Regions from separate parts of the Bowmanella denitrificans genome, predicted to be linked through region 2. Evidence: predicted binding sites of a transcription regulator. Region 2 holds the regulator's gene; each other region holds the start of a gene.

Region 1 (3,281 bases), on a different contig from region 2:
GGGCAACGGTTTGGGCCAGATGTAGCCCCAGATCTTCTTCCAATATCGCCAGGCACAAATCAATGCCCGCCGTCATGCCGCCTGAGGAATAGTATTTATCCTCTTTGTGATACAAGGCCTCGGCATTAACCTGCACGGCAGGAAAGGCGTCCTGCAATTGCTGAGCAAAGCGCCAGTGAGTAGACAAGGTTTTGCCATTCACCAGACCACTGGCGGCCAGTAAGAATGCCCCGGTGCAAATGCTGATTAGTTTTTCAAGCTGACTATCCTGGCTGCACAACCAGTGCAAAAACACAGGATTCTGCTGTAGTTGCTGGTTACCGCTGCCACCGGGCAGCACCAGATAATCCAGTGCAGGACAATCATTCAGTGCGACGTCTGCCATCAGTTTCAGACCGTTTTCGGCCCTGACCGGTTGCGTATTCAAACCCAGCAGATGTATTTGATAAAACGCCGGGCGCCCCAATTTTTTCAGCTCCTCATTAGCCTGCCCAAAGGTATCTAAAGCACCTGCTAAATCAACGGCTTGCACCTGCTCATAAATAAAAATACCCACTTGCTTCATTGGCTGCTCCACCTGAGGTTTTAAGCAACTATAACAATGCCCAGCATTGACCGAAAGGACACGAACAGTGCAAATTCGGCCATAAAATATGAGATTTCAGGCGGCTTGATGAAGCGAATCAAGAATATCCAACAAGGCGGTTTCGTCCGGCTCCAGGTCGGTTTGTTGCGCTCCGCTGAGGCGCTGACGGGTATGCCAGTCGCAATTTTCAATCACAACCGGGTCGATATAGCCAGGGTCATTGTGCAATGACAAAGGACCTGGATGCAGACATTGCCAAAGGCGCGCAGAATCAGTCAGTTGTTGCTGAAAATAGGCCGCCTGAATCTCGGCCTGTCGCCAATGTTCGGTATCTGCCTTAAGGGGAAAGGCGGGGGCCCCCGTCAGGGTTTCGGTGGCCTCAGGCAAGGCCACCGCAGACGGCTCGCTGACAATCTGCAGGCGTTCAAGCAGATTTTGTTGCAGCATACTCAGCAGCAGACTGAAGGTCTGGCCCTGGCCCGGCCGGGCGGCCTGGCTTAGCTTACCATTGAACTCCAAATCGTTGACGATATTGCGCATACTCTCCCCACCTTCCGGCTACACTTGGTTATCGTTTACGCAGCACATAACTTTAGTTTGCTTTGTGGCGGTGATTCAAAGAAGATGGCTGGAGCAGTAACTATTGGATGTACGAAACTCAGGCTAAGATGGCGACCCTGTCCTACCATAATAAACGCGTATTAGTCGTTGATGATCAACGACCCTTTCTAATCCTGTTGCGCGGCATAATGAACAACCTGGGTGCCACTTCTGTTGTCGTGGTGCAAAACGGTGAATCTGCCGTGGCGGCCTGCCGCCAGGAGAAGTTCGATATCATTATTTCCGATCTGCATCTTGGCAGTGACAAAAAAAACGGCTACCAGTTGTTGGAAGAACTGCGGGTACGCAAGCTGATCAAATCCACCACCATCTATATGATGGTCAGTGCCGACAGCGACCGGCCAATGGTGTTAGGCAGCATTGAAAAACAACCTGACGGTTACATTATCAAGCCGTTTTCACAATCGCAGTTACATAGCAGATTGTCCCGTGCCTACCACAAACGGCACACGCTCAAAGACGTTTATCAGAAAGTGATGGACGGTGAAAATGTTGCTGCCATTGAGGAATGCCGCAAACTCATCCGTTCCGGTAACAGATATAGCAAATACTGTCTGTCCATCCTGCTGGATTTACTGTGGCGGGAGAACCGCAATGAAGAAGCCCTGCAGTTACTCAACTCTATCAGCGACGCAAAGCCCCTGCCCTGGGTGAATATTGCCCTGGCACGCACGCATTTATACCTTGGTAATATTCCTGATGCCATGCTGCTTGCCAGCCGGGTCGCCGCACAGAAACTCTATGCCGTGGAAGGCCTGGACATCATGGCCCAGTGCCGGGTTAAGCGAAACGAGTTGGATGACGCACTAAAAACTATACAAGCAGCCCTGAATATTGCCCCATTTTCTCTCACCCGGCAGTTCCTGGGCTGTGAGATAGCCAGATTAGCCGGCGACTTTGAGTTAGCCAAAAACTGTTGCCAGGCCATTTTAGAGCAAAGCAAAAAGTCGGTTCATCGCAGTGTCACGCACCTTTGCAACTATGTACGCAGCATATTGGACGCTGCGGAACAAGCCGAAGATAAGAAACTGCGCAACCGTTATCATCAGGAAGCCATGCTGGTGTTGCAACGTAACCGCAACGATGAATTGTTAAGCCGCACCAGAGAAAGCTTTGACTACAATATATTTGAAGATCTGGTTGGGGCCAGAATTAACCTGATTGACGGCAAGCTGCTGGAAGCCAAACGCACCTTAAATGCCACACAGTTCGAACTGCGCAGCCGCTTTGAGGAATATCCCATGGCACTGGCACCGGATTCCCTGACCCTGATGACCGATCTGGGGGAATTTGAAGACGCGAATCGCCTGCTCAGTGAACTGAAAAGCAGCAACCTGCCGGTGGATCCCAATCTGCAATATTTAATTGGTAATATTGAACGCAGGCAAACTGAGGTCAGAGAGAACTACAATAAGCACAACAGAGCAGGTATTTCGCAATATGCGGAAGGTCAATACGAGGCAGCCTACCAGTCATTTCTGCAGGCCCAGGAACTGGCCCCCATGAACACCGGGGTGGCACTGAACTTGCTGCAATGCTTGCTTAAATTGATGGAAAAAATGACCAAGCCCGACCAGCAACTGCTGATGAAATGCCGTCAAACCTACAGAATGGTAGATGGCATGCGTTTGCCGGAAAGTCATCAAAGCAAGTTTGACAGTATAAAAGAAAATGTTAAAAGCTATCTGGAGCACAGATGAAAAAGCACACACTGATCCCCGCATTGTTGGCCAGTCTGGCAATAGGTTGTACCAGCACTGACAATCCCTGCGAGCGAATTCTTGAAGTGAAGCAACAGGAACAGCAGTGCGCAGAGTGGCGCAAGGTGATGATGGATAAGGAGCATCCACAGCAGGCGCTGACAGCAAAAAAACGCTATGAGGAAGCCTGTCTGGAATTACGATACTATCGCGATCAATACGACACTATCTGTAAAGGTGATGAGCGCGCCATTGGCGAGCCAAGGAAACCTGAAGAATCAAAGCAATAGGTTAATTGAAGAGGCTGGTACTAAGCCAGCCGTCCTTGTTGATAATCACTGATAGCCTGTTGGATTTCGGCCTCTGTGTTCATA
Region 2 (3,281 bases):
GCCCGGTAAAGAAAGCGGCCAGTGCCGAAGAATTGTCCGATCTGCTCCATCAGTTTCGCAATAAAGGCCTGGTTTTGATTGATACTGCCGGTTTTGGTCAAAGAGACACCAGATTAATCAAACAGTTAGATACCTTGGCTGAATCATCTTATGCTAATATCAAACATTATCTGGTGTTGGCCGCGAATGCGCAGCATAGAGTGATGGAGCATCAGCTTATGACGTATAAGCAGATTTCTTTGCAGGGCTGTATTTTCACTAAACTTGATGAGTGTTACAGTCTCGGCGAAGCCATCAGCCTGGCCCTGGAGCACAGATTGCCCGTCGGATATTTGACGGATGGGCAGAAGGTGCCCGAGGACATTAAGGCGGCCGATGCCAAGTACATAATTTCTTGTGCAGCGAGACTATTTAAGCAGTATGCTTTAATGCCTACAAGAACGCAGCAGGTTGTAAACTCAGCAGTATCAATATGATTGAGGATCAAGCGAGTAGCTTAAGACGAATGAACCAGCCCAATCTAATCAAAGTGATTGCCGTTACCGGTGGCAAAGGGGGAGTGGGTAAAACCAACATCACTCTGAATACAGCCATCGCTATGGCCAAGCAAGGCAAAAGGGTCATGGTGCTTGACGCCGACCTGGGGTTGGCCAACGTTGACGTAATGTTGGGCCTGCGGGTCGAAAAGAATTTATCTCACGTACTGTCGGGTGAATGTCTGTTGGAAGAAGTGCTGGTGGAAGGCCCCTATGGGGTCAAAATTGCACCGGCCACCTCTGGCACGCAGTCCATGACAGAGCTGACCCCCACAGAACATGCCGGATTGATTCGCGCTTTCAGTGAATTGCGCAGCCAAATCGACGTGCTGATTGTGGATACCGCCGCCGGTATTTCCGATATGGTGTTGAGCTTCTCGCGCGCAGCCCAGGATATTATGGTGGTGGTGTGTGATGAGCCGACTTCTTTGACGGATGCTTATGCGCTGATCAAGATTTTGAATCGTGACCATGGTGTATTTCGCTTTAAGATTGTGGCCAATATGGTGCGCAACTTACGCGAAGGACAAGAACTCTTTGCTAAACTGTCAAAAGTAACCAATCGTTTTCTGGATGTTGCCCTGGAATTGGTTGCCACAATTCCGTTTGACGAGAACATTCGTAAAGCGGTACGCAGGCAAAAATCCATTATCGAAGCCTATCCCAGTTCGCCAGCGGCAGTGGCCATCAATAATCTGGCTAAACAGGCGCTAAGATGGCCAATACCATCGCAGCCCGGGGGGCATCTGGAGTTTTTCCTGGAACAGTTAGTCAATCAGAATTCTGCGGTCCAAAGAGATAAAGTGTGAACAATAAAGCAGCCGCCTATCAGCAATTCGACGATAAAACGAAGCTGGTGGAGCAACATGCCTCACTGGTCAAGCGTATAGCCCACCACCTGATGGCGCGTCTGCCTGCCAGCGTGTTGGTTGACGATCTTATTCAGGCTGGCATGATTGGTTTGTTGGAAGCCGCCAAAAATTTTGACGGTTCCAAGGGAGCCAGTTTCGAAACCTTTGCCGGTATTCGCATCCGCGGTGCTATGCTGGACGAAATTCGTAAAGGCGACTGGACACCCCGTTCGGTGCATAAGAACAGCCGCGCCATCGCCGAGGCTATACAAGCAGTTGAACGTGAAACTGGCGGCGATGCGCGTGATGCCGATGTTGCCGGGAAATTGCAAGTCAGTCTGGATGAATATCACCAGATGTTGAACGAAGTGAATGCCGGCAGACTGGTGGGTATTGAAGATCTGGGCATTACCGAAGATGTAATTAGCACCGAACAGAACCGGGGCACTGACGCACCCTTTGATGATTTGTTGCAGGGATCGTTTCAAAAAGCGCTGGCCCATGCTATTACTACTTTGCCTGAACGGGAAGCCATTGTGCTGTCACTGTATTATGACGAGGAACTGAACCTGCGCGAAATAGGCGAAGTGCTTGAAGTCAGTGAGTCTCGGGTTAGTCAGATCCATAGTCAGGCCATGTTGAGACTCAGAACTCGCATGCAAAGCTGGCAAATGGAATAGAATTTAATAAGAATAACAGTTGGTTGATTCCTCACTGGAGGCAGTTTTGGATAAAAACATGAAAATTCTTGTTGTCGACGATTTCTCGACAATGAGACGTATCATCAAGAACCTTCTCAAAGACCTGGGCTTTACCAATGTTCAGGAAGCTGATGACGGGAATACCGCGTTGCCAATGTTGCAACAAGGCGATTTCGACTTTGTTATCACTGACTGGAACATGCCAGGGATGCAGGGGATTGATCTGCTCAGAGCCATTCGCGCTGATGATAGCTTGAAACACACCCCTGTTCTGATGGTGACAGCGGAAGCGAAGAAAGAGCAAATTGTTGCAGCAGCCCAGGCCGGTGTAAATGGATATGTGGTGAAACCTTTCACTGCAGCTACGCTGAAAGAGAAACTCGAAAAGATATTTGAGCGCCTTGGGTAGTCCCTGGCGGATCCTAAAGCATAAGGAACGCCTTAATGACTGATACTCATCAAGCTCCCATGTCGCTTGAGGATGCTCGCCAACTGGTGACATTGCTTGAGCAGGGAGACAACCAGGGTGCCATGCAACTGCTGGAATCTGTGACCATGGAAGACTCCATGGAATTGTTTGCCGAAGTGGGCAAACTTACACGTCAGTTACATGATTCACTTAACAATTTCCAATTGGATGCCCGCATCGCGGATTTGGCTCAGGAAGATATTCCTGATGCACAAAGTCGACTCAACTATGTAATTGAAACCACGGAAGATGCAGCTAACCGCACGATGGATGCGGTTGAGACCAGTATGCCTATCGCTGAACGTCTGAATGCCAGAATTAATGAAATTCTGCCAGACTGGAAAAGGCTGATGACACGTCAGTTGCAATTGGGTGAATTTAAAACGCTTTGCCATGATATGGATAAGCTTCTTGACGAGGCCAGTGTTGATTCGGCGAAACTGAACGAACTATTGACCGAAGTGCTGATGGCTCAGGGTTATCAGGATCTGACCGGTCAGGTTATCCGTAAAGTCATCGAGTTAGTCAAAGAAGTCGAAGACAACCTGGTACATATGCTTAAGGTGTTTGGTGAGCCCGAAGTAGATGAGATTGCCAAACAAGCCAAGAAAGAGGCCAGCAAGGAAATGGCAGAGGGCCCAATTATTGATGCGGCTACCCGTGATGACGTGGTAACTGGTCAGGATGACGTAGATGATCTACTTTCAAGCTTAGGGTTTTAAGG
Region 3 (3,281 bases), on a different contig from region 2:
TCAAGGGATTTTTGCAAAAAACATTTCGTTCGCGCGTTTATTGAACAAAACTATAGATAATACGCCATTTGGCAGGGCTTACGACCGTATCAGCAGTTTAGTTGGCGTAATGTAAATAAATCGGTAACATAGCTCTGCTACGTCATTTTCTAATTATAATTTAGGTAGTTACATGAAATCACCGGTTCTTCTTTATATAGTTATCGGCGGATTGCTGGCGGTGCTCGGCTATTTTGTCCTGCCCGCGCAAGCTGTCTCATCAAACCAGGCGCTTGCCCTGGGATTAATCGTCGGCAGTATTGCTACACCATTATTAGCCACTTTATTTGGCCAGCAGAACGCTTCTGCCAGTGGCACAGATAATGATGACAATAGTGACAGCAAAACTCTGTATGTAGGTAACCTTCCCTACCGTGCCAGTGAACAGGATGTTAAAGCCCACTTTTCAAGTCATGGGACAGTTGTATCAGTGCGCCTGATGAAAGACAGGCGTACAGGCAAACGCAAGGGATACGGCTTTGTGGAAATGCAGGGTGATGCAGAACTGATTGTCAGCACGCTGAACGATACGGAGTTTCAGGACAGAACACTTAAAGTGCGTATGGCCAAGGACAAGCAAGACGACGAGTAGTCATTAAAAATGAAAGGCCCTGAAAAGGGCCTTTTGCTTATTGTTTATCGTCTTTACTCTCTGGCTTGGCTTTGTCTGCAGTCGCTTGAGAGTCTGGCAGGTTATCCAGCAGACGCTGGTTAAAACTGTGGAATTTATTGATAGCCTGCAATAAATCCGGCGTATCCACATCCAGCATCCTGTTGACCAGCCCGTTAATCAGATTGTCGAAAGAATTGTCGTCCTGCAGTTTTTGCCGGGACTGTTCCACCATATCCAGCATCTTGTCCAGATAGTGCGAAACCGGTTTGGCATAACCTTCCATTTCTTTAAACTTGTCGTCACCGTGCTGAACCGCTTCATAGGTTTGGGTAACACGGGTCTGCTCTTGTCTGCTCAGCTGCAATGCATAGCCGGTCAGTTCTGTTTCATCAAAACCAAGTTTCAAAGCCTGCTCGAAGGCTTTCTCCACGTCACCGTTGAAAAACTCGTCGGCCAGGTCCGCCGTTTTATCTACCAGATCCCCTATGGCTTTGAGTTCCTCTTCATCCAGCTCGCCTTTTACTGAGAAGCCATATTCATTCTTCTGGTAAAACAATGTGCTCTGCTCGGCGCGCACATTAAAGGTAGAAGACTCGTCCCCATCAGACTCTGTGCTGCTGGTCTTTTCTGCATCCGCATTGTCTTTGGCTTGTTCCTTTTCCGCCTGACTACGCAGTACCAAGCTGCGATTCAGTTCAAACTGGCGAAGGTCATCAAAACTGATGGTGACTTCGTCACCATCGCGGGTGCGCACCGTCAGCTCACTGCTGTCCTGGCGGCTGTAGCTCACTGACTCACTGTAGCGCAGAGCAATCTGGTCATCTTCCTCTTCTTTATTACCGAAGATTTCGTTTTCCAGATTCTTAATGCCGTCTTCTATCAGCTCCCGACTTTTCTTGATGCCGGTGGAGATCTCTTCGTTCATAAAACCGGCCAGATCTTTCTCAGCCATCTGCACACCTTTGAGCACGCCACTCCTGGCCTGTTCAAACATCTCGGTCAGCTTTTCGTCATCCATACCTTTTGACTGCGCATGGCGGATAGCGCCACCAACGAAGCGCAGTACGTTTTTAGCCACCTCTTCAAAATCAAACAGGCTTTTGTTGTCCTGCGGCTTCGCCACAGGCAAGCTGGGACGACGATCATCCAACAACAAAGACTGGCTCAACGCGTTACTGAATATCTTAAGACTCATAAAACGCTGCGACTGCGCAGCATTCGTCAGAGTCACCGCATTTTGCTGCTGGTCCGTCGTCTGCCTCACACCGTCTTCCTTTGACGGTCCTTGTGGCTCAGAACGGCCAACATGAGGCGTGCGTTGTTCAAGACGCGCCTTTAGTTCGCCTAAATTCATGATAATGTCCTCAATACCTCTCGACTTATTATCGACCAAATTAGTACAAGTTTTAGTCATTACTGTTTAAAAGTTTTGTCTGTTCTAAAATTTGCGCATTTAGCTAAAGGCTTTACAATCGGCGGCCTTTTAGTGGAGGTAACATGCGACCAACCGAAATAGACAGTAATCAATACGAAGCACAGCTGGCAGACAAAGCGTCTGAACTGCAAGCCCTGTTAAGCGATTTTGCTATGCCGGAACTGACGCTCTATCCGTCTGCCCCACTCCACTATCGTATGCGGGCCGAGTTTCGCGTATGGCATGAGGGTGAAGATCTCTATCACATCATGTTTGACAGCCAGACCAAGGAAAAGTACCGGGTAGACCACTTCCCACCAGCCAGTTTACTGATTAACCAGGTTATGGCGGACTTATTGGTGTTGCTCAAACCCAATCAGATATTGCGACGAAAACTCTATCAAATAGACTACCTCAGCACGCTGAGTGGCGAAATTTTGGTCACCCTGGTCTATCACAAACCTCTGGATGCACAGTGGCAGGCAGAAGCAGAGCAGTTACGTGACACACTGCGGAAAACGTACCAACTGGATCTGGTTGGTCGCGCCCGCAAGCAAATGCTGTTGCTCAATCGCGATCACGTTATTGAAACGCTGAACATCAAATCCAGACCCTATCAGTTCAAGCAGATTGAAAATAGCTTTACCCAACCCAACGCCGGGGTGAACTGCAACATGATCGAATGGGCACTGGATGCCACTCAGGATGCCAGTGGAGACCTGCTGGAGCTTTATTGTGGCTTGGGTAATTTCACCCTGCCGCTGGCACAAAATTTCCGGCGCGTACTGGCCACCGAAATATCCAAAGCGTCAGTAGAAGCAGCTAATCACAATGCCCATTTGAACAAGGTCGAGAATGTTACCGTGCTGCGCATGTCCAGCGAGGAATTCACCGAAGCCCTGCAAGGTAAGCGGGAATTCAAACGAATGGGTGAGGTGAAATTGTCAGAATTTGACTGCCAGACCGTATTGGTGGACCCACCACGGGCTGGCCTGGACCCGGACACCTGCGAATTGGTTAGCGGCTACCGCAACATTTTATATATATCTTGCAACCCGCTAACCCTGAAAGACAATTTGCAGCACCTGAGTAAAACTCATGACGTTACGCGGTTTGCCCTGTTTGATCAGTTTCCTTATACCCATCATGCCGAGTGCGGTGTGATGCTGACGAAGAAACCTTATTTACCCGCGTAGAAGGCAGCGCCCCTGGCAA

Evidence for each region. The regulator FliA, encoded in region 2, starts transcription of late flagellar genes. The targets are predictions, from matches to a motif close to CTAAAGNTNNNNNNNNNNNNGCCGATA.
Region 1: a site for FliA is predicted at 1,156-1,182, ahead of ABD028_RS05855 (VC2046/SO_2500 family protein). Genes of this name have one in related genera too.
Region 3: a site for FliA is predicted at 2,036-2,062, ahead of ABD028_RS12280 (DUF5610 domain-containing protein). Genes of this name have one in related genera too.

Annotation. Positions count from the first base shown of each region.
Region 1 covers NZ_BAAAEI010000006.1:657,373-660,653, forward strand. Annotated here, with positions in the region: gene ABD028_RS05850 (GlxA family transcriptional regulator) at 1-565, opposite strand, end outside; gene ABD028_RS05855 (VC2046/SO_2500 family protein) at 662-1,126, opposite strand; gene ABD028_RS05860 (response regulator) at 1,234-2,907, shown strand; gene ABD028_RS05865 (hypothetical protein) at 2,904-3,197, shown strand; gene ABD028_RS05870 (pirin family protein) at 3,218-3,281, opposite strand, start outside.
Region 2 covers NZ_BAAAEI010000023.1:384,673-387,953, forward strand. Annotated here, with positions in the region: gene flhF (flagellar biosynthesis GTPase FlhF) at 1-476, shown strand, start outside; gene ABD028_RS19300 (MinD/ParA family protein) at 473-1,345, shown strand; gene ABD028_RS19305 (RNA polymerase sigma factor FliA) at 1,342-2,067, shown strand; gene cheY (chemotaxis response regulator CheY) at 2,114-2,497, shown strand; gene ABD028_RS19315 (protein phosphatase CheZ) at 2,533-3,279, shown strand.
Region 3 covers NZ_BAAAEI010000013.1:112-3,392, forward strand. Annotated here, with positions in the region: gene ABD028_RS12275 (RNA recognition motif domain-containing protein) at 173-631, shown strand; gene ABD028_RS12280 (DUF5610 domain-containing protein) at 669-2,006, opposite strand; gene trmA (tRNA (uridine(54)-C5)-methyltransferase TrmA) at 2,150-3,262, shown strand; gene fabR (HTH-type transcriptional repressor FabR) at 3,247-3,281, opposite strand, start outside.